2 regions of the Micromonospora sp. NPDC049114 genome follow, and region 1 is predicted to be linked to the other one. Evidence: riboswitches for the same ligand, from Rfam matches in the RefSeq annotation. Region 1 holds a riboswitch; the other holds the start of a gene.

Region 1 (11,462 bases):
GCACCTGACCCGCGAGGGGGCCCGGCGGATCTTCCCGAGCCTGCGGGCCGACGCGCTGGCCGGGGCGATCCGCTACTACGACGGGCAGGTCGACGACGCCCGGCTGGTCGTCACCCTGGCCCGCACCGCGGCCAGCCTCGGCGCCACAGTGGTCAGCAGCGCCCGGGCCGTCGGGCTGATCCGGCAGGCGCGGGAGGTCACCGGCGTCCGGGTCCGCGACCTGGAGGCGCCCGCCGGGTCCCCGGACGCCGAGTTCGAGGTGCAGGCACGCACGGTCATTGCCGCCACCGGTGTGTGGAGCGACGACATGTCCCGGATGCTCAACGACGTGGGCCTGCGGCCCGGCGTCCGGGTGCGCGCCTCGAAGGGGGTGCACCTGGTGGTGCCCCGCTCGGCGATCACCGGCGAGACGGGGCTCATCCTGCGTACGGCACGGTCGGTGCTCTTCGTCATCCCGTGGGGCGGGCACTGGATCATCGGTACGACGGACACCGACTGGCGATTGGACAGATCCCACCCGGCGGCCTCGGCCAGCGACATCGACTATCTGTTGGAGCAGGTCAACACCGTGCTGGACCGGCCGTTGACCACCGCCGACATCGAGGGCGTCTACGCCGGGCTGCGGCCGTTGCTGGCCGGTGAGGCCGACTCCACGTCGAAGCTCTCCCGCGAGCACGCCGTGTTCGAGCCGATGCTCGGGCTGCTGCTGGTGGCCGGCGGTAAGTACACGACGTACCGGGTGATGGCGTCCGACGTGGTCGACCGGGCCGTACGCCGGTTGGGTGGCGCCCGCGCGTCGCGTACCGCCGACCTGCCGCTGCTCGGCGCGGACGGCTACCCGGCGATGTGGCGCGACCGGGCCGACCTGGCCCGCCGGCACGGCGTGCCGGTGGGCGTGGTGGAGCACCTGCTGGAGCGGTACGGCACCCTCACGCTCGACCTGCTGGCGCTGATCGACGCCGACCCGTTGCTGGCGTCCCCGCTGGCCGGTGCTCCGGAGTACCTGGCGGCGGAGGTCGCCTACGCGGCGCGGGCCGAGGGTGCGCTGCACCTGGAGGACGTGCTGACCCGACGGACCCGGATCTCCTTCGAGACCAGCCACCGTGGCCTGGAGTCGGCCGAGCACACCGCCGAGCTGATGGGCGCGGTGCTCGGGTGGGACGCGGCGAGGAGCGCCCGCGAGGTCGAGAACTACCGTGCGCGGGTGGAGGCGGAGCGGCAGTCCCAACTGATGCCGGACGACGCCGGGGCGGACGCGGCCCGACTGGGCGCACCTGACGTACGGGGTTACGCGGCGGACCGGGGTGACGACGACCAGGCCGAGCTGCGCCCCACGCCACAATGACCGAAAAGTAACGTTACCGAGTGGTAACTATCGATACCGGCCCGGATGGTGGTTTCGAACGCTACCTACGGTGGGGTAGGTTTCCGCGCGTGCTGTACCGCGCGCGCCCCCGTCTCCTCACCCCCCTTCTTGCCGTGGCGCTCGCCGCCGCCCTGGCCGGGTGTTCGCTGTTCGGCGGCGACGACGCCGACAAGCCGGTCGCCCAACCGCCGGCCGGCTCGGCCGCCGGTGTGCCGGCGCCCGAGATCCCGACGACAGTCGCCGCGGGCCAGGTCAGCCTGATCCAACGGCTCGGCGCCGACGCCCCGCTGCGCACGTTGAGCGTCGAGCGGGACGGCTCATGGCAGTGCCTCGACTGTGCCGGCGACGGGGTCACCTCCCGGGGCAGGCTGGCCGCGGAGCAGACCGAACGCCTCCAGGTCCTGCTCGCCGACCCCCGGCTCGCCGAGGAGACCGACCAGGTCCGGCGCTACCGGACCACCTGTATCGACGCGCTGACGTCCAGCCTGCTCACCTCGTCCGGGCTGGTCACCTCGCAGGACTGCCCGGGTGAGGAACGCCCGACGGTGGCGGGGGAGATCCTGTTGCTGCTCACCCAGGCGACACCCGCCGAGGTCAAGGGCTGACGCGGCCCGTCAGAGCACCTTGCCCGGGTTGAGCAGGCCGGCCGGGTCCAGCGCCGCCTTGATGGCCTGATGCACCCGGACGCCGACCGGGCCGATCTCGGCCGCCAGCCAGTCCCGCTTGAGCAGCCCCACCCCGTGCTCGCCTGTGCAGGTGCCCCCCAGGGCCAGGCCGAGCCGCATGATCTCGTCGAACGCCCGCCGGCCCCGCTCCACGCTCGCCGGGTCGGCCCGGTCGACGACGATGTTCGGGTGCATGTTGCCGTCCCCGGCGTGCCCCACCACACCGATCGGCACCTCGCAGTCCGCCGCGATCCGGGCCACCCCGTCCAGCAGTTCGGCGAGAGCGCCCCGCGGCACCGCCACATCGTCGATCACCAGGCCGCCGTTGCCACCCGGGTGGGTGTCGGCCGCGAACTTCTCCATCGCCGGGTGGGCCAGGCGGCGGGCCTGCAACAACGCCGCGGCCTCCAGTGCGTCGGTGGCCGCGTAGACCTCCTCGGCGCCAGCCGCCTCGCACACCTCGGCCAGGGCCGCCAGGTCGTCGCCCGCCCGGTCGCCGGTGTCGGCGGCGGCCAGCAACACCGCCTGCGCGTCGGTCCGCAGCCCCATCGGCTGGTACGCCTCGATCGCCCGCAGGTGGGTCTGGTCCAGCAGTTCCAGCAGGCTGGGCGTGAGGCCCCGCGCGGCGATCCGGGCCACCGCCGTGCCGGCCGCCGCCGTGGAGCCGAAGACCGCCACCAGGGTCAGCGAGTCGGCCGGGGCCGGCCGCAGCGCCACGGTCACCTCGGTGATCACCCCGAGGGTGCCCTCCGAGCCGACGAAGAGCCGCGTCAGGTCGTAGCCGGCCACCCCCTTGGCGGTACGCCGCCCGGTGCGCAGCACCTCGCCGGAGGCGAGCACCACCTCCAGGCCGAGCACGTACTCGGTGGTCACGCCGTACTTCACGCAGCACATGCCGCCGGCGTTGGTGGCCACGTTGCCGCCGATCGTGGACGACTCCCAGGAGCCGGGGTCCGGCGGGTACCAGAGGCCCTGCCTGGCGACCGCCGCGGCGAGCGCGGCGTTGACCACGCCGGGCTGGACCACAGCGATACGGCCCACCGGGTCGATCTCGCGGATCTCGTCCATCGCGACGGTGCTGATCACCACCGCGCCGTCCACCGCGTTCGCCGCGCCGGCCAGCCCGGTCCGCGCGCCCTGCGGCACCACAGGTACGCCGTGCCGTGCCGCCGCCCGGATCACCGCCACCACCTGCTCGGTGGTGCGGGGGCGGGTCACCACTGCCGGGACTCCGGCGGCGCAGAGGTCGGCCTCGTCGCGCTGGTGCAGGCGCAGCAGGTCCGGGTCGGTGAGCACGGCGTTCTCGCCCAGGGCGGCGCGCAGGTCGTCGAGGAGTCCGGTGGGGGCCATGCCGCCGAGGCTAGGTCGCCGACCACCGATCATCAACGCGGGCTAGCTTGGGCACCATGCTCTACCTGGACCGGCCGGCCTGGCCGTGGCGCGGTCGACTCTGGTCGCACCTGATCAGCGACGTCTCCTACGCCGAGTTGCACGCCTTCGCCGAGGCGCTTGGCGCACCCCGGCGCGGCTTCGACCGGGACCACTACGACATCCCGGCCGACCGGTTCGCGGCGGCGGTGTGGCTCGGGGCCCGGGTGGTGCCGAGCCGGGAACTCGTCAGGTTGCTGCGCGACGCGGGACTGCGTCGCCCGAAGCACCTCGTCACGCCGGGTTCGTCGGCGATCCGCTGAGTGCGGCCAGCTCACGGCGCAGGTTGTCGCGGGCCGGCTGCTCCCACCGGTCGGCGAGCGGCGGCAGCCGGAACAGCGCGGGCAGCGCCAGCAGCCCGGTGAGCACGGTGGCCCGTCCCGTCCGGAAGGCCGGATCGGGCACGTGCGCGTACTCCCGCCGGATCGCCGCCGCGTAGCTGTCGTAGGCGGCCGGCGGTCCGGCCAGCACGGCGAGGTCCGCGTCACAGAGCAGGGCGCCGTCGGGGTCGCCAGGGCCCACGGCGTGCCCGGCGGTGAGCAGGACCAACCGGCGCACCTCGGCCACCGCGGGCGCCGGCACCCCGAGGCCGGTGAGCAGGTGCCCGGCCAGCGCGGCACTGTCCCGCTCGTTGGTGTCGCCGGGGGCCCGCGGGTCGTAGACCGCGTCGTGGCACCAGGCGGCCAACCGGACCAGGTCGGGTCGGTCGGCCGACGCGGCGTGCCGGTCCACCACATCGAGGACGGCGCTCAGGTGCGCCACCGTGTGGTACTGCCGGTGCGGCTCCCGCCACCGGGCCAGCAGCTCCTCCCCGGCCCGGGTGGAGCGCTCGTCGGGTCTCGCCCCGGCGTCACGGGCCGCCGCCCGCCACCGGTCCAGCAGATCGGCCACCGCCCGAGTCTGCCGCATCCGTGCGCCGCACGCGGGAGAGAGGATTCAGGGCCCCCGCCACGGGTAGTCGCGCCCATGGCGGTGGCCCGGGACAAGAAACCTCCGGTGGTACGGCGTACCCCGCTGCGCGAGGGCCTGGTGGACGTCGACGGGGCGCGCATCGCCGAGGCCACCCAGCAACTGCGGCACCGCGGCCGGGCCACCCTGCACGACCGGCTGCACCGGGTGCGGATGGCGGGTGGGCTGGCCGTCCAGGCCGGGTTGGCGGCCGGGCTGGCGTACCTCGTCTCGCACAAGTTGCTCGGCAACCCGCAGCCGGTCTTCGCGCCGATCTCCGCGGTCGGCACGCTCGCCGCGTCGGTCGGGCAGCGGTTCCGCCGGACCGTCGAGCTGATCGTCGGGGTGGGCGTCGGGGTGTTCGTCGGCGACCTCCTGATCTACTTCCTCGGCACCGGGGCGTGGCAGCTCGGCCTGGTGGTCACGGTGGCGATCCTGCTCACCATCTTCGCCGGGGCGAGCGTGGCCATCGTCATCCAGGCCGCCGCCACGGCGGTGCTGATCGTGACGTTGAGCCCGTCCACCCAGAACCTGGAGATCCCCCGCTTCGTCGACGCCTTTCTCGGCGGCGGCATCGCGCTGCTGGTGACGGCTGTCCTGTTGCCGCTGAACCCACTGCGTGTGATCAACCGGGCCGCCCGGCCGGCGCTGGACCTGCTCGCCGCCCAGCTCGACGCCACCGCCGACGGGCTGCGCGACCGGGACCGGGCCGGCATCCAGCGGGCGCTGGAGCGGCTGCGCAACAACAAGGACGAGCTGGCCACCCTGGCCGAGGCGATCGAGGGCGCGAAGGAGACGGCCACCCTGTCGCCGGCCCGCTGGCACCGCCGCGGCGAGCTGATCCACTACGCGGAGGCGGCCGACCCGATCGACCGCGCCATGCGTAACAGCGGCACGCTGATCCGCCGGTCCGTCACCCTGATCGAGGACGACGAGCCGGTGCCGGATCCGATGCCGGACGCGATCGGCCACCTCGCCGAGTCGGTCCGGCTGCTCAAGCACGAGTTCGCGGCGGGCGAGGAGCCGCAGAAGGCACGGGAGCGCTCGCTGCGGGCCGTCAGCGAGGCCGGCCGGGCGTACGGGGCGGGGGTCGGCTTCTCCGGGAGTGTCGTGATCGCCCAGATCCGGACCACGGCGAGTGACCTGCTGGTGGCCTCCGGGGTCGAGCAGGAGGAGGCGAACCGGTGGATCCGGACGGCCTTCGGGGAGCAGGAACGGCCGATCGGCGAACCGGCCGAGCCGGGCGAGGCGCCGAAGCCACCCACCGCCCCGCCGGTCGGCTGAGCGCGGGGCGGCGGGGCGTCCGGGGCAGGGACTCAGCCCGGCGCAGGCGCAGGCGCAGGCCAGCTCGGCTCAGGCCAGCTCGGCGAGCGCGGCCAGTAGGCGGTCGACCTGGGCGGCGGTGCTGCCCAGGCCGATGCTGGCGCGCAACGCGGTCGGCGGAAGATCCCGCCGGCCGGTACGCCCGGCGGCCTCGCCGAGCAGCCGCCGGGCCAGCGGGTGGGCGCAGAACAACCCGTCCCGGACGCCGATCCGGTGTTCGGCGGCCAGTCGGGCGGCCACCGCGGCGGAGTCCCGGCCGGCGACCACGAACGAGACGATGCCGACCCGGGGCGCGTCGGGGCCGAACGTGCGCAACTCCACCACGTGCGGCAGGGCGGCGAGGCCGGTGCGCAGCCGGGCCAGCAGCGCCTGTTCCCGGGCGGCCAGCGCCACCCGGTCGGCGTCGGCCAGCGCCGCGCACACCGCCGCCAGCGCCACCGCGCCCAGCAGATTCGGGGTGCCGCCCTCGTGTCGGGCCGGGCCGTTCGCCCAGGTCACGTCGTGGGTGGCCGGCCCGACGTGGCTGGTGGCGCCGCCGCCGGCGAGGTACGGCGCGGCGGCGTCCAACCAGTCCGTGCGGCCGATGAGCACACCCGTGCCGAACGGGGCGTACAGCTTGTGGCCGGAGACGGCCAGGTAGTCCACGTCGAGCGTGTGCATGTCGACCGGGGCGTGCGGGGCGAGCTGCGCGGCGTCGAGGACGATCCGGGCGTTGTGCCGGTGGGCCACCCGGGCCAGCTCGGCGACCGGCCACAGCTCCCCGGTCACGTTGCTCGCCCCGGTCACGGCGACCAGCACCGGCAGCGCGGGATTGCTGTCGCGGCGCAGCTCGGTGAGGGCGGCGGCGAGAGCGCGGACCGCCCCGCCCGGGTCGGCGGGCACTGGCAGGCGCACCGAGCCGCGTGGCCAGGGCAGCAGGTTGGCGTGGTGCTCGCCCGCGAAGGTGACGACTGTCGTGCCGGCGGGCAGCGCCCGGGCCAGCAGGTTGAGGGCGTCGGTGGTGTTCCGGGTGAAGATCACGTGGTCGTCGGCGCGGGCGCCGAAGAAGTCGCCTACCGTCTGCCGGGCCCGCTCGTAGGCCAGGGTGCAGCGCCGCGACAGCGCTCCCGCGCCGCGGTGCACGCTGGCGTACCAGGGGAGCAGTTCGGTGACCGCGTCGGCCGCGGCCCGCGCGCACGGCGCGGTGGCCGCGTAGTCGAGGTTGATCTCGCCGGGTACGCCGAGCACGTCGAGCGCCGCCGACGGCTGGGGCGCGACGGTGGGCAGGGCGGGCAGCGAGGGTACGAGGGTGACGGACACGCCGGAACCTCCGGGGTCAGGGACCCCGGGTGTGGCCTCGGGACGGGGTCCGCGCTTGCCCAGCACGCCGATCGGGCTGGGCCCGGTCATCACCCGGGGCACCCCACCGCGAACTCGACGAGGGTTGCCGGCCAGCAAGCCGGGGCTTGACGCTGGCGCTCGTGACCTGCCGGCAGCATAGCGGCTGTGGATGCGGCCGAACCAGCCGGCGGCGGATGGCTACGCTGACCGCATGGCCGACACCCCGCCCGGTGCACCCCTACCGTCGCCGCCGCACCCGCCGGCGGCCCCGCCCGTCGGCGGGTCAACCGGGATCCCGCCGCGCCGCTTCGGCTGGCTGCGGTTCCTGGTGCTGGCCGGGGTGGTGCTGTTCATCGCGGCGTGCGCGGTCTTCATGGTCATCACCCTCGGCCAGTCGCTGGGCGTACAGGCGCTGCTGGTCGGGGTGGGCGCCGCGATCCTGCCGGTGCCGGTGCTCGTCGCGTGCTTCCTCTGGCTCGACCGCTACGAACCGGAGCCCCTGAAATACCTGATCTTCTGCTTCGCGTGGGGCGCGTTCGTCTCCACCGCCGCCTCGTTGAAGGTGAACGAGTTCGCCGCCGGGCGGTTCGCCGACTGGGGGCTGCCGGACGCGCTGACCGGCGTGCTGGTGGCGCCGTTCATCGAGGAGCTGACCAAGGCGCTCGGCCCGATCCTGCTGCTGGTGTTCCGGCGGCGGGAGTGGTCCGGGATCACCGACGGCCTGGTCTACTGCGGGCTCTCCGCGGTCGGCTTCGCGATGGTGGAGAACATCCTCTACCTGGGCGGGTACGGCTATGCGGCCGGCGCCGACCGGTACGGCCCGGCGACCGGCGCCCAGCAGGTGATCGCCATCTTCATCGTGCGGATCCTCCTGTTCGGGTTCGCCCACCCCCTCTTCACCTCGATGACCGGTGTGGGGCTCGGTGTCGCCGCCCGGACGGCCGACCGGCGGGTCCGGGTGCTCGCTCCGATCGCCGGCCTGCTGCTGGCGATGATGCTGCACGGCACGTGGAACCTGCTGCCGACGCTGACCCAGGCCACCGGCGAGGCCGTGATCATGCTGTACGGCTTCCTGGGTCTGATGGTGCCGGTGTTCTTCGGCGTGGTCGGGCTGGCCGTGTGGCTGCGCGCCTGGGAGGGGCGGCTCACCGAGCGGACGCTGCCCGACTACGTGCGCGCCGGCTGGTTGAGCCCGCCCGAGGTGGCCGCGCTGAGCAGCCTGGGCCGTCGGCATGCCGCCCGTAGCTGGGCACGCCGGGTCGCCGGGGACGCCGGGGTGCGGGCGATGCGCGGATACCAGCTCGCCGCGACCCGGCTGGCCCTGCTGCGCGACGGGACGCTTCGTGGTCTGGACCGGAAGCCCGCTGACCGGGAGCGGACGTTCGCCGAGGAGCGGCAACTGCTGGAGGCGATCACCGCGTACCGGTCGTACTTCGTGGGTCGCGACCCCCAGGCCCCGGTGGGTGTCTGGGACGGCAGCCGTTACCACCTGCGCTTCCCGGACGGTACGCAGCGACCGGTGGACGCGCCCGACGAGCCGGTCGTGCCGATCCCGGTGGTGCTCGCCCCGCCGCCGCCTCCGATGGGCTACGCGCCGCCCAACTGGCACGGTCTGCGCCCCGCAGCGCCGTGGCCGCCGCCCGGTCACCCCTGACGGCGGTCGGCGGGCTCAGGTCATCAGCGTGGTGAGGAAGTCACCGAGCCCCTGCGCCATCGCGATCAGCGCGGCCCCGATCGCCTTGAACATCTGCGCGGCGCCGTCCGGGCGGAACGCCATGAAGTAGATCAGGAACGCGACGCTGCCCCAGGTCAGCAGTTTCTTCACGAATACCGGCATCGTCCCTCCCCAGGGCCCACGGTCGCCGGCTGGCTTCCCGCGCCACGGGCTGGCAAACGGCGCGGTGGCGTCCGCCGGCCAGGGGAGGTGCGTCAGAGATAGAGACCTGTGGAATCGTTCTCGATCCGCTCGGCGGCCACGGCGTGCACGTCGCGCTCCCGCAGCAGCACGTACCCGCGGCCGTGCAGCTCGACCTCGGAACGGTCGTCCGGGTCGAAGAGGACCCGGTCACCGGAGACGATGGCGCGGACGTTCGGCCCCACGCCGACCGCGGTGGCCCACGCGAGGCGCTTGCCGACCGCGGCGGTCGCCGGGATGACGATGCCCGCGGTGGAACGGCGCTCGCCCTCGCTGCCGTCCATGCGTACCAGCACGCGGTCGTGCAGTAGGCGGATCGGCAGGCCGGCGTCGAGATCGTTGTCGGCGGTCACGCCGCAGAGGCTACCGTGTGGCCGACGGGGGCCGGCCGGTGGTTACGCAGGAGATGGTCGGGGCAATGTGTGGCTGAACTGTCCTACGGTGTCGGGAACGGACGTATGCTGTCCGACCTGTCGCCGTGGGCGGGCCGGGTTTTCTGCCAGGAGGTGCGTTTGAGCCGCTTCGAGCGGGTACGCGGGCGGCTTCGCCGCGCCTACCAGTCACGACAGGAGTCGACGCGCGTCGACGAGGGCACGTTGAGTGAGGAGTTGAGCGACGTGTCGGGGGCGGCCGGTGTGGCGTCGCCGGCGGTGCCGGGGCCGACCGCAGCACCGAGCGCCACCGTCTACGGCGCGGATGCTGCGGCGGAGCTGCACAGCTCCACCGCCAGCCGGGACGACGCCGACGTCCCGCACGGGCTGCGGATCGCCGCCGCGTGGTGCTGGCGGCTGATCGTGATCGGTGTGGTGGCCTGGGCCCTGCTCAGGATCGTCGGCACGATCAAGATCGTGATCATTCCGCTGGCCATCGCGCTGCTGCTCTCCGCGTTGCTCGCGCCAGCGGTGGGCTGGCTGTTGCGGGCCCGTTTCCCCCGGTCGCTGGCGACGGCGGTGGTGCTGGTCGGCGGCCTGGTCGCAGTCATCGGCACGCTGACGCTGGTGGTCAACGAGTTCATTCGCGGCGTACCCGAGCTGAGCGAGAAGTCGTCGGAAGGCGTCCGGCAGATCCAGAACTGGCTGAAGACGGGTCCGCTGCACCTCTCCGACACCCAGCTCGACCGCTACATCGACGAGGCGCAGGCCTGGATCAACGACAACACCTCGAAGTTCACCAGCGGTGCGCTGAGCACCGCGGCGACGCTGGCGGAGGTGCTGACCGGCACGCTCCTGGTGCTCTTCGCGACGTTCTTCTTCCTGCGCGACGGCAACCGGATCTGGCGGTTCCTGGTCCGGTTGCTGCCGGTGGCCGCCCGGTGGAAGGTCGACGACGCCGGCCGCGCCTCCTGGCAGACCCTCGTCGCGTACGTCCGCGCGACGGTGCTTGTCGCCTTCATCGACGCGGTCGGTATCGGCATCTTCCTGGTCATCTTCGACGTGCCGTTCGCCTTCCCGCTGGCGGCGCTGGTGTTCCTCGGCGCGTTCATCCCGATCGTCGGCGCGGCGCTCTCCGGCGGCGTGGCGGTGTTGGTGGCGCTTGTCGACAGCGGCCCGGTCACCGCGTTGATCATCCTCGGAGCGGTGATCGGCGTGCAGCAGATCGAGGGGCACGTGCTTCAACCGCTGATCATGGGGCGGGCGGTCGCCCTCCACCCGCTCGCGGTGATCATCGGCATCGCCGCCGGCGTGGTGCTCGCCGGCATCACCGGCGCGCTGGTCTCGGTGCCACTGATCGCCGTGCTGAACACCGCGGTCCGCCGACTGGCCGCCCGCACGGTCCCGGACACCCCACCCGACGCCGTGGTGGTAGCCGCGCAGGCCCCCTGACCTTTCTCCGCGATCTTGCAGTTTCTGTCGCCGCACAAGGGGCGTACCACCCCATATCGACGACAGAAACTGCAAGATCGGCGCGTCTTCGGGGTGGGGTGGGGCGTGTTGGGTCAGGTTGTGGCTAGGCGTTGCAGGGCGCCGCGGGCTACCTCGGGGCGGGTCGTGTACCAGAACGGGGGCAGCGAACGGCGCAGGAACGGCCCGTAGCCGCGCGCCGTCTCCAGCCGCGAGTCGAGCACCGCGACGACTCCCTTGTCGCCGGTCGCCCGGATCAGCCGGCCCACGCCCTGCGCCAGCCGAACCGCCGCGATCGGCACGCTGACCGCCGCGAAGCCGGAGCCGCCGCCCGCGTCCACGGCAGCGGCGCGGGCCGCCGCGAGGGGTTCGTCCGGCCGGGGGAAGGGCAGCCGGTCGATGACCACGAGCTGGCAGGCGTCGCCCGGCACGTCCACCCCCTGCCAGAGCGACATCACCCCGAACAGGCAGCTGGACCGCTCCTCACGGAACCGGCGCACCAGCAGCGGCAGCGCCTCCTCGCCCTGCAACAACACCGGCAGGTCGGTCCGCGCGCGCAGCAGCTCCGCCGCCTGCGTCGCGGCCCGCCGGGAGGAGAACAACCCGAGAGTACGACCACCGAGCGCCTCGACGAGCCCGAGCAGCTCCTCCCCGGC
Region 2 (11,462 bases), on a different contig from region 1:
TCGTGCTGGTGGTCACCCCGGTCGTCGTCGCCACCCGGCTGCTGTTCGTCTACCTGACGGCCGAGTCGGCGAAGCTGCGCCGCCGCCGGATGATGGATCACGACCAGCCGGCGTCCGACTGGCGGGTGGGGACCGTGGCCGGCTGGGCCGGTTTCCGGGGCGCCGTGTCGCTCGCCGCCGCGCTGGCAGTTCCGACGATGACGGCCGCCGGCACACCGGTGGCCGAGCGCGACCTGATCATCTTCGTCACCGCGCTGGTCATCGTCCTGATCATGCTCGTGCAGGGCACCACCCTGCCGCTGGTGGTGCGCTGGGCGGGGCTGACCGGCGACCCCGAACGCGTCGACGAGGCCCGGCAGGCCCGCCAGCGCGCCACCCAGGCCGGCCTGGAGGCGCTGCCCCGGGTCGCCGCCGAGATCGGCGTCGAGGGGGAGACGGTGAGCCGGCTGCAGGCCGAGTACCAGCGGCACCTGGAGGACTTCAACGACAGCGGTGGGCGTACCGCCGAGGAACGCCGGCTGGACCAGCGCCTGCGCCTCGGCGTCCTCGCCCACAAGCGGCGGGAGCTGACCCGGCTGCGCGACAACCGGGAGATCGACGACCTGGTGCTCCAGGAGCTCCAGGCCGCCCTGGACAACGAGGAGATCCGGCTGCTGGGGCGGGGGCCCAGCGAGTGACACCGGCCGGCGCCGGCGGCCTGACGGATTGGTGACACCGCCCCCGCGCGTGCGGGACGTTCGGGCACGTCGTCGGCGGGTACGGTAAGAACCGGTTCGGCGTCCGTCGATGCGTTAGGCCCGCGAGGGGGTCCCATGACCACCGGAGGAAGCGAAACCGACCTGCGGACGGTCACCGAGCGGGAGTTCCTCGACGAGCTGGTGGCGGTCACCCGCGAACGCGTCGCCACCCAGTTCCTCTACCTGATGGCGCAGGACGACGCAGTCATCGGGGTCCAGTGGGAGCAGCCCGGCGTGGACCACCTCCGCCGCTACCAGGTCCGCGACGCCTGCCCGCACTGCGTCGTCCTCGATGCGGTGGTGGCGCTGGCGCCGATGCTGCCACTCGACGTGCTGCGCGCCGCGCGCACCGGCCCCCAGTACGAGACGGTGCTGCGCACCGGCCGGCTGCCCCACCTCGCGTTCGCCCGTCCGGCCGGCCCACCCGGCGCGAGCTGGCTGGGGGACTGCCACGCGGTCGACGGTGACCCGCACTCCGCCGCCGACTGCCCGAGGCACGCTGTGCCCCGACCCACCGGCGACCCGCTGGAGCTGCGCCTCGGGTCGCTGCCCCGGGCCGTCCGGGAGCTGTACCCGCACGACGACGCCGCGACCGCCGACCTGGCACAGCGGTTGCGGATCGCCCAGGACTGGCGGGCCGACGCGCAGGCGGTGGCGAGCGGCATCCGCGAGGCGGCGGCGACCTGGGCGTTCCTGCGCACCTCCTGCGTGCTGGGTGTGCCGGTGCCCGGCGTCAACGGTCTCGTGCTCACCCTGCCGCCGGGCCAGGCCCCGGACGACCGACCCCTGGCCGAGCTGCACGCCGCGACGGTGCGCGCCGTGCCCACCGGTGGCCAGCTGCCCTACCAGGAGCGGGCCTGCCTGCTGCCGGAGCCGACGTCGGGAACGCACCGCATGCCGACGTACGCCGGCGCGGTGGATCTGACCGCCGCGGCGCCGGTGCGCACGCTGCGCCTGCCGTCGCCCCGCCGACCGCTGAGCACCACCGGCCGGGGCGTGCTGCTGCTCTACGAGGCCCGGCACGCCATGGGCCGGCACTTCGCGAGCGCGCCGGTGCGCGACGCCGCGTACTGGGATTCCGAGGCGGCGTTGAACGTCTTCGAGTTCACCCTGCTGGAGCGGGTCGCCGGGCGGCACTACCAGGAGGCTGTGGCGGCCTACCTTCAGGCGCTGCGCCGGGAGGGCGACCTGCTCGCCCGCCCGCACAAGGTGCTCGACCGGCGTCGGCGCAAGGCGCTCTCGCTGGCGTTCGGCGGGCTGGACGACGAGGAGCTGCACCTGTGGGCGTCGGTCGCGTACCGCAACGCCATCCTGGAGCTGCTCGGCGACCTGAAGGCGTTCGCGCTGCACCTGCGCATCCAGGCCGGCTGAGCTGCCGTCTCAGAGCACCTGGGCGAGGAAGCGGCGGAGCCGGGGATGCTCGGCCCCCTCGAAGATCCTCTCCGGCGGGCCGGCCTCCAGCACCACACCCCGGTCCATGAAGGCGACGGTGTCGGCGACGTGCCGGGCGAAGCCCATCTCGTGGGTGACCACCACCATGGTCATTCCGGCGGCGGACAGGTCGGTCATCACCCCGAGCACCCCCTTGACCAGTTCCGGGTCGAGCGCCGAGGTGGCCTCGTCGAAGAGCATCACCTCGGGCCGCAGCGCCAGCGCACGGGCGATCGCCACCCGCTGCTGCTGGCCACCGGAGAGCTGCGCCGGCCGGGCATCGGCCTTGCCGGCGAGCCCCACCAGCTCCAACTGGTCGCGGGCGACCGCCACCGCCTCGTCCTCGCCGAGCTTGCGCAGCCGCCGCAGAGCCAGGGTGACGTTGCGCAGCACGCTCATGTGCGGGAAGAGGTTGAACTGCTGGAACACCATGCCCACCCGCTGGCGCAGCGCGTCCGGGTCGTCGCGCAGCACGCTGCGCCCGTCCAGCAGCACGTCGCCCCGGTCGGGCTCGATGAGCCGGTTGAGGGTACGCAGCAGAGTGGACTTGCCCGACCCGGACGGCCCGATCACGCAGGCCGTCCCACCCCGCTGCACGCTCAGGTCGACGCCGCGCAGCACGCGGTTCGGCCCGAAGGCCAGGTGGACGTCGCGCGCCTGGAGGCTCACCGAGGTGGTGGTCGCGGTGGTGGTCATCGCCGGTCTCCTTCCGGGGCCCCGGCCAGCGCCAGGTCGTCGTCCTCGTCGTCGGCGGGTGCGGTGGCCGGCCGGCCGTTGCGCAGCCGTCTGTCGATCCAGTTGACGACGTGCGTCAGCGGGACGGTCAACGCCAGGTAGAAGAGCCCGGCGAGCAGCAACGCGGACTCGTTGCCGGTGGTGGCCGCGTAGTCCTGCCCGATGCGGAACAGCTCCCGCTGGCTGGCCACCAGGCCGAGGAAGTAGACCAGGCTGGAGTCCTTGATCAGCGCGATGAGCTGGTTGACCCAGGCGGGCAGCACCCGCCGGATGCCCTGCGGGATGATCACCAGCCGCATCGCGTCGGCCCAGGAGAAGCCGAGCGCCCGCGCGCCCTCCAACTGGGCCGCCTCCACCGACTGGATGCCGGAGCGGAAGATCTCCCCGATGTACGCCGCCGCGATCAGCGACAGCGCGAGGACGCCCAGCGGGTACGGGTCCGGTCCCCAGACCCGCATGCCGAGCGGTGCCAGCCCGACGCCGATCAGCAGGATCGTCGCCGCGGCCGGCAGCCCGCGGAAGACGTCGGTGTAGACGCGCGCCGGCCAGCGCAGCCATCGACTGCGCGAGATGCCGGCCACGGCCAGCAGCAGGCCGAACACCGTGCCGAGCAGGGCGGCGGAGACCGCCAGGATCAGCGTGTTGGGCAGCCCGACGGTCAGCATCTCGGGCAGCGCCTCGCGCATCGCGTCGGCGTCGAAGAAGGTCTCCCACAGGGTGCTCAACGGATCCATCGGTCGCCTCTCCTACCGCCCTGCTCGCTCGTCACCGGTTCAGGACGCAGCCGACGCCGACGGCACGGCGGACGCGGACGGCGCCGCCACGGTGCCGCTGCCCGGGGTGAAGTCCGCCGGGATGGGGCGGCCCGGGTAGTACTGGGCCTGCAACCGGCTCCAGGTGCCGTCGGCGATCACCTCGTCGAGGCCCTTGTTCAGCGCCTCGCGCAGCTTGTCGTTGCCCTTGGCCACGGCGTACGCGGTGGGTGCCGGGCTGAGCTGCTTGGCCGCCACGGTGATCTTTCCCTTGCTGTCGGCGGCCGACTTCTCGCCGATCTCCGCCGGGGCGATCCACGCGTCGGCGGTGCCCGCCTTGAGCTGGTTGATCGCGCCGTTGTAGTCCGGCACCCGCACCGGGTCGAGCTGCTTGCCGGTGGCGTAGTCGTCCTGGACGGTGCCCTGGACCACCACGACCCGCTTGCCGGCGAGCTGGTCGAACCCGGTGATCGGCGAGCCGGCCGGCACGTCCAGCCCGAAGTAGCCGAAGTCGTAGCCGTTGCCGAAGTCGACTGTCTTCTTCCGCGCCTCGGTGATCGTGATCGAGGAGCTGCCGACGTCGAACTTGTGGTTGTTGACCTGGGAGAGCAGCGCGGAGAAGTCGGTTCCGACGAACTCGACAGTCAGGCCGAGCTTGCCGGCCACCGCGGTCAGCAGGTCGTTGTCGAAGCCGGTGAACTTACCGTCCTTGAGGTACACGTTCGGCGGGGCGTCGGTGAGCGTGCCGGCCCGCAGCACGCCGGCCTGCGCCAGCCCGTACGGGTTGCCGGCGGCGCCCGACGAGTCGTCGCCACCGCACGCGGCCAACCCGCCGGCAACCAGCAGGGCCGCCCCAACGGCAACCACACGGCTCAGGACAGAAAAAGATCGCACGGGTGTCTCCAAAAGGGTGCATTGACCCGGTCGATCATGAAGTTGTTGCCCCGACACGCCGGTCGGACGGGCAACAACTTCATGATCGACGCGAGGGTCGAGTGGGGTGGGCGAGGGCGCCCGGGGAGGGGAGGGGTCAGCGCGTCAGGCGGCGGTACACGCCGCGCTGCGCATTCGCATCAGGTCCACGTGGCGACGCCGGGTCAGGGTCGGCATGAGCCGACCGGCCGGTGGCGTGGGGCTGAGGATGATGCGCATACGGTCTCCCGGGTCTGTTGCTGACCTGGGTGCCAGGCCACGCTTGCGCCGGCGTCCTGCCGGTGCCTGGTCCTCACCCGGGGCACCCCACCGCGGAGGAGGGTTGCCGGCCAGCGAGCCGGGGCTTCGCGCTGGCACTCATGACCTGCGCCGAGGCTAGCAGCTCCGACCGGTGGACCGTCCAGCCGTTATGACCACGCTCACCGTCCGCGACGGTTCGACCGGCAGGTCAACCGGCGTGCACGTGCGGCCGGCGGCGCGGGTCGGGCTCCTGGCGACGCAGGATCTCCCGGGTGACCGAGGCGATGGCGCCCTGCCCGAACGCCAGGTAGCGCAGGAGGTTGCGACCCGGGCCACCCTCGCTCCACTCGAAGTAGATGTGTGGCCGTCGCCGGCTCCGGTCGCGGATCTCCAGCAGCAGGGCGGCGAGCGCGGTGGGCACCGACGAGCCGGTCAGGCTGAGCACCGGGTAGCTGTCGTGCGCCACGCTGCCGCGCACCGGCAGCTCGGTCTCGAAGTCCGACGGGTCGGTGACGTGGACCTCGACGAAGATGACGTCGCTGTCGTCGGGGAAGTCGTTGTCCGCCATGGTCTGTGCCAGCTTTGCGCGGTACTCGGCCGGGTCGCGGCGCTCCGGCTCGTGCGCGATGAGGCGGATCCGACGGGTGGCCCGCTCGTCGATCATCCGGGCGGCGGTCGGGTCCAGCTCGACGTGGTCGACGCGCAGCTCGTAGGCCCGCATGAGCCGGGACAGCACCGACACCAGGATCATCCCGCCGATGAAACAGGCGGCGATCTTGACGCCGTCGGGGCGTTCCACGACGTTCGCCACAGTGGTGTAGACGAAGATCAACGCGATGGTCCCGAAGGCGTACGTCCGCCCCCGCTGGCGCCGTCGTCGCGCCGCGAGGGTCACCGCCGTCGCCGCCGAGGTGATCAACACCAGGACCCCGGTGGCGTACGCGCCGCCCTGCGCGTCCACGCTCGCGGAGAAGACCACCGTGATCACGAACGCCACGGTGGTGAAGACCAGCACCAGCGGCCGGACCGCCCGCGCCCAGGTCGGGGCCATGCCGTACCGCGGCAGATAACGGGGTACGAGATTGAGCAACCCGGCCATCGCCGACGCGCCCGCGAACCACAGGATCCCGATCGTCGACAGGTCGTAGACGGTGCCGAACACGCCGCCGAGGTGCTGGTGCGCCAGGTAGGCCAACGCCCGGCCGTTCGCCGGCCCGCCCGGCTGGAACGCCTCCGGCGGGATCAGCACGGTGGTGGTCACGCTGCTGGTGATCAGGAAGACGCTCATCGTCGCGGCGGCGGTGGTGAGCAGCCGCCGCGCTCCCCGGATCCGGCCCAACGGCCGGTCCTCCGAGTCCGCGCGATCCCCCCGGATGTGCGGCATCACGGCCACCCCGGTCTCGAAACCGGACAGGCCCAACGCGAGCTTCGGGAACACCAGCAGGGACAACCCGACCACCAGCAGGGGATCGCCGTGCCCGGTGCTCAGCGCGTTCGTCCAGTCTCCGACCGCGCTCGGATGGGTCACCACCCGCCACAGCGCGTCGGCGATCACCACCGCGTTCAGCCCCAGGTAGACCGCCACCAGGACGACGGCGATCCCGATGGCCTCGCCGAATCCCTTGAGGAACACCGCGCCCAGCAGTGCCACCAGCAGCAGCGTGAGGAGCACCTCGTGTCCCTTGAGCCCGCTCGGCCAGAACGGGTTCTCGTCGATGTGGGCTGTCGCGTCCGCCGCCGAGAGGGTGATGGTGATGATGAAGTCGGTGGCCGCGAAACCGAGCAGCACCAGCACGAACAGCTTGCCCGGCCAGTAGCTCAGCAGGCGTACGAGCATCGCGATCGAACCCTCACCGTGCGGGCTCTCGACAGCCACCCGCCGGTACACCGGCAGCGCGCCCAGCAGCGTCACCAGCACCAGCACCAGCGTCGCCACCGGCGACAGCGCCCCGGCCGCCAGCGCCGCGATGCCCGGCTGATAGCCCAGCGTCGAGAAGTAGTCGACACCGGTCAGGCACATCACCTTCCACCACGGGTGGTGCCGATCCTCGGGCGGGCGCCCGCCCGGGCCGGAATGCCGCGCGGCCCGCTCCGTACCGCCGTCGAGCAGCCAGCCGCGCAGCCGCCCACCGCGCCTGTCGCCCTGCACCGGCGCTTCCCCCGTCCTCCGCCCATGGTCACCGCGAGTATCCGCCCGGTCGCACGCGCCCGTCCCCGGGTACGCCGAACCCGCCCGTCCCCGGTGGGGGCGGCCGGCGAGTCGGAGGGTTTCGGCCCGGGGGCAGAGGGGATGCAGCGCCTCCGGCGCCCCGCACCGAACCGCCCGGTCGGGCCGGGAGGCCGCCGGATCGGATGCCACCGGGGAAGGAGCGGGTCATGGTCGGCGGCCGTCGATTCCGCCCGGGTGGTGGCTTCGGCCGTCAGCTCGACGAGCACGAGACCCGCGTCGGCGTGCCCCCACCGCCGGCACCGCCCCCGCCCGCCGGTGGCATGGTGGACAGTGCGGTCTACATCCGGGGACACCGGTTCGCCTCGCCGGCCGGCCTCGCCGAGACGTACTCCTGCCTCCAGGAGCAGGACGACGCGATGGCCTGGATCGGGTTGTACCGGCCCGACATCGACCAGATCTCCTCACTGGCGCGCGAGTTCCGCCTGCACGACCTGGCGGTGGAGGACGCGATCAACGCCCACCAGCGACCCAAGCTGGAGCGGTACGGGCACACGCTGTTCGTGGTGCTGCGTGCCGCCCGCTACGACGACCTGCGGGAGGAGGTCGAGTTCTCCGAGCTGCACCTGTTCATCGGGCCCGGTTTCGTGGTGACGGTCCGCCACGGCGAGGTGCCCGACCTGGCCGCGGTGCGGCGGCGGATGGAGGCCGACGCGCCGATGCTGGCCCAGGGGCCCGAGGCGGTCCTGTACGCGATCCTCGACCAGGTCGTCGACGGGTACGCGCCGGTGGTCGCCGGGTTGGAGAACGACATCGACGAGATCGAGACCCAGGTCTTCGGGGGTGACCCGAACGCCAGCCGGCGCATCTACGGGCTCAGCCGGGAGGTCATCGAGTTCCAGCGGGCCGCCCGGCCGCTGCTCACCATGCTCGACGCGTTGGCCACCGGCGCCGGCAGCTACGGCACGGACGAGGAACTGCTCCGCTACCTGCGTGACGTGACCGACCACCTCACCCAGGTGGTCGAGCGGGTGGACGGGTTCCGGCACCTGCTGCAGAACATCCTCACCGTCAACGCCACCCTCGTCTCACAGCAGCAGAACGAGGAGATGCGCAGCCTGACCGCGGCCAGCTACGCGCAGAACGAGGAGCTGAAGAAGGTCTCCTCGTGGGCCGCGATCCTGTTCGCGCCCACGCTCATCGGCACCGTGTACGGCATGAACTTCGTCCACATGCCGGAGCTGAACTGGCGCTTCGGCTACCTGTTCGCGCTGCTGCTGATGCTGCTGGTCTGCGGAACCCTCTACCTGGTCTTCAAGCGGCGCGGCTGGCTCTAGCGGCGGGGCGCCGGGCTCACTCGATGCCGCGCAGGATGTGCCGCTCGTCCTCGCTGTCGTCGTCACCGGCGCCGATGCGACCGAGCAGCACGGCGGCGGCCCAGATGGTCAGGGGCGTGGCCGCCCCGGTCATCCCGCCGCCGGTCCGGTCGTGGCTGGTCTGGCTCCGCTCCGTGCGCGGTGGCCTGCGCTGAGCCTGCATGGGCCCTGCCTCTCCTCGTCGAAGCCGCCGCGGGCGGCGCGGTGTGCGCCCGCGCCCCCGGCCGGGCGGCCCGCTCGCGCGGGTCACCACGGGTACGGCATCCACGTCGAACCATCCCACGCCCGGCCACATCCGCACCCCCTGTTTTCGGTTTCCCGACTGTCGCCCGCCAAACCGGACATCTCGCCTCGATGGTGCATCGAGTGGCGGAGTGGGTAGCGAGGTACGGGTGAGCGGATCTCTCGACACCGCCGTGCAGGTCACCACCGGACGTGGAGCCCTGCCCCGCTACCTCGTCGCCGCGACGCTCGCCCGCGGCGCGGACGCCGGCGCGACAGTGGGCGTGGTGCTGCTGGCCACCGTGTCACAGGTCGGGGTGGCCCGGCCGGCCCTGCTCGGCGGGCTGCTGGCCGCGTGCCTGACCGCGCCGCACCTGCTCGGGCCGCTCATGGGTCGCTGGCTGGACCGGGCGCCGGACGGCCGGGGCCGGTTGGCGGCCGGCTTCGTCACGTACGCCGTAGCGGTCTCGACGGCCGCGCTGCTGCTCGGCCGGGTGCCGGTAGGTGTGCCGGCCGCGTTGCTGGTCGTTGCCGGGGCCTGCGGGCCGCTGCTGACCGGCGGACTGAGCAGCCGGCTCGCCGGGCTGCTCGACCCGGACGAGCGCGCGCAACGTCGCGGTCAGGGGTGGGACACGGTGACGTACGGGGTCGGTGGCAGCGCCGGTCCGGCCGCCGTGGCTGCCCTCGCCGCCCTGGCCGGGCCTCGGCCGGCCCTGGTCGGGTTGGGTGCCGCCACCCTGCTCGCGGCAGCCCTGGTGGGGACGCTGCCGGCACGCGCACCCGCCCGGCGGGGGCCGGCGCGGACGACGCCCGCCGCCCGCGGAGCGCTGCGGGCGCTGCTCGGTCCCGGACCGCTGCGCCGGGTCACCGGGGTCACCTCGCTCGCCGCGCTCACCGGCGGAGCGGTGTCGGTGCTCGCCGTCGCGCTCGCGGCGGACCTCGACCGGGAGGCGGTCTCCGGCGCGCTGCTGGCCGCCGCGTACGGCGGTGGAAACCTCGCCGGCGCGCTCCTGGTCACCGCGTTTCCGCTGACCGGTGACCCGGAACGACTCACCGTCCGGTGGGCGGCGCTCGGCGCGGTGGGGATCGGGCTCTGCGCGGCAGTGCCCAGCTTCGGGCTCGCGGTGGTCGCGTTCGCCCTGGCCGGGGCGGCGACCGCGCCGCTCTTCGCGGCAACCCTGGCCGCCCGTTCGGCGTACGCGCCGGACGCCGTGCGGACGCAGGTGTTCGTGTCGACGGCGGCCCTGAAGGTGGCCGCCGGCTCGCTCGGGACCGGGCTGGCCGGTGCGCTCGCCCCGCTCGGTCCGCGCCTGCTGCTGGTGGCCGGAGCATCCATCGCGCTCGCGGCGGCGGTGGCGGCGACGGTGTCCGCGCGCCGGAGCGTCGACCGCAAGGACGGCCAGGACGGCTAGGACAGCGGGTGGGCGATGCCGCGGGCGTGGTCGGTGAGGGCCGCGCCGACCACTGTCGCCGCCAGCGGCAGCACCTCCAGGCAGCGGCGCACCGCGGCGGCCATCAGCGTGTTCGGCACCCGCATGGACAGCGTGCAGTGCGGCACCCAGCGCCCGGGCTGGTAGTGCTCGACCAGGGTGATGCCGGCGGCGGCGAGCCGGCCGTGCACCAACCGGTGGTGCGCGAGCAGTTCCGGCGTGGGCGCCGGGCCGAGCCAGAGCACCCGCCCGACGAACTGCCCCGCGTGTTGGAAGTCGAGTCGTAGGGGAGCCGCCACGACGGTGCCGCGCAGCGCCTCCGCGACCTGGTCGGGATCGAAGCGGGGCGCGACAGCGAGCGAGACGTGCGGGCGGTGCCGCTGCTCCAGCAGCGAGCGCATGCTCTGCACGCCCTCGGCCTCCAACGCGTCCCACAGCACCCGGATCCGCCGGGTGGCATCCGGGTCCAGATACAGCTCCAGCGCCGCGACCACGTGATCACCGTAGCGGCCGAGGTCCGGCTGTCGGTGCCCGGCGGTACCGTGATCGGAAACCGACCAGGAGGCGTGCCCAGTGGACGTGAGTGACCTGCTGACCGAGACGTACGACCGGCTGCCCGACCTCGTCCGCGCGGCGGTCGACGGCCTCTCCCCGGAGCAGCTGCGCCGGGCGCCCGGCGAGGGCGCCAACCCGGTCGGGTGGCTGGTCTGGCACCTGACCCGCGTCCAGGACCACCACGTCGCCGACCTGCTCGACGCCGAGCAGATCTGGGAGAGCGGGGACTGGGCGGGGCGGTTCGGGCTCGCCGCCGACCCGCACAACACCGGCTACGGCCACACGCCCGCACAGGTGGCTAAGGTGCGGCCGGAGAGCGCCCAGGCGCTGATCGACTACTACGGGGCGGTTGCGGCGCGTACCGGAACGTTCCTGGCCGGGCTGCGCCCGGCGGACCTGGACCGCGTCGTCGACGAGTCGTGGGACCCGCCGGTCACTCTCGGCGTGCGGCTGGTCAGCATCGCCGACGACGACCTGCAACACGCCGGGCAGGCCGCCTACGTCCGCGGCCTCGTCGAGGCCGACTGACCCGCGTCCCCCGGTTCACCCGGTTCGGGTGACTCCCGCTCACCCCGCGCCGGGTGATCCTGACCGGATGCGGGAGGTGACCTGATGGACACGACGGCGGCGCGGTTCCTGCAGGACCTGGACGGCAGCCGGCGCCCCGACCTGGCCGAGACCACCGCCGGGACGCTGCGGCTCGACATGCGCGGCGAGGGCTGCACCGATCACTGGTACCTGACCGTCGCCGACCAGCACGTCCGGGTGACCCGGTCGGCCGACGACGCCGACCTGCTGGTCCGCGCCGACCGGGCGGTCTTCGACCAGCTGGCCAGCGGTCAGCTGCACCTCGCCGAGGCGTTGCTGCGCAACGAGCTGACCGT

Evidence for each region. Region 1 has a riboswitch for S-adenosylmethionine ahead of AB0B39_RS19930 (aminotransferase class V-fold PLP-dependent enzyme). Riboswitches for the same ligand answer to the same signal wherever they lie in the genome.
Region 2: linked by a shared signal. The riboswitch ahead of AB0B39_RS13515 (ABC transporter substrate-binding protein) and the one ahead of AB0B39_RS19930 (aminotransferase class V-fold PLP-dependent enzyme) in region 1 are both predicted to bind S-adenosylmethionine.

Annotation. Positions count from the first base shown of each region.
Region 1 covers NZ_JBEZEA010000006.1:282,226-293,687, forward strand. Annotated here, with positions in the region: gene AB0B39_RS19900 (glycerol-3-phosphate dehydrogenase/oxidase) at 1-1,345, shown strand, start outside; gene AB0B39_RS19905 (hypothetical protein) at 1,435-1,971, shown strand; gene AB0B39_RS19910 (FAD-linked oxidase C-terminal domain-containing protein) at 1,981-3,381, opposite strand; gene AB0B39_RS19915 (DUF4031 domain-containing protein) at 3,438-3,722, shown strand; gene AB0B39_RS19920 (metal-dependent phosphohydrolase) at 3,694-4,350, opposite strand; gene AB0B39_RS19925 (FUSC family protein) at 4,489-5,691, shown strand; gene AB0B39_RS19930 (aminotransferase class V-fold PLP-dependent enzyme) at 5,761-6,996, opposite strand; SAM riboswitch class IV at 7,076-7,196, opposite strand; gene AB0B39_RS19935 (PrsW family intramembrane metalloprotease) at 7,220-8,704, shown strand; gene AB0B39_RS19940 (hypothetical protein) at 8,720-8,887, opposite strand; gene AB0B39_RS19945 (co-chaperone GroES) at 8,980-9,318, opposite strand; gene AB0B39_RS19950 (AI-2E family transporter) at 9,424-10,788, shown strand; gene AB0B39_RS19955 (ATP-dependent DNA helicase) at 10,902-11,462, opposite strand, start outside.
Region 2 covers NZ_JBEZEA010000003.1:123,443-134,904, reverse strand. Annotated here, with positions in the region: gene AB0B39_RS13535 (Na+/H+ antiporter) at 1-677, shown strand, start outside; gene AB0B39_RS13530 (hypothetical protein) at 813-2,108, shown strand; gene AB0B39_RS13525 (amino acid ABC transporter ATP-binding protein) at 2,118-2,864, opposite strand; gene AB0B39_RS13520 (amino acid ABC transporter permease) at 2,861-3,637, opposite strand; gene AB0B39_RS13515 (ABC transporter substrate-binding protein) at 3,677-4,522, opposite strand; SAM riboswitch class IV at 4,842-4,953, opposite strand; gene AB0B39_RS13510 (amino acid transporter) at 5,037-6,977, opposite strand; gene corA (magnesium/cobalt transporter CorA) at 7,205-8,332, shown strand; gene AB0B39_RS13500 (hypothetical protein) at 8,349-8,534, opposite strand; gene AB0B39_RS13495 (MFS transporter) at 8,764-10,005, shown strand; gene AB0B39_RS13490 (2'-5' RNA ligase family protein) at 10,002-10,517, opposite strand; gene AB0B39_RS13485 (DUF664 domain-containing protein) at 10,597-11,106, shown strand; gene AB0B39_RS13480 (SCP2 sterol-binding domain-containing protein) at 11,191-11,462, shown strand, end outside.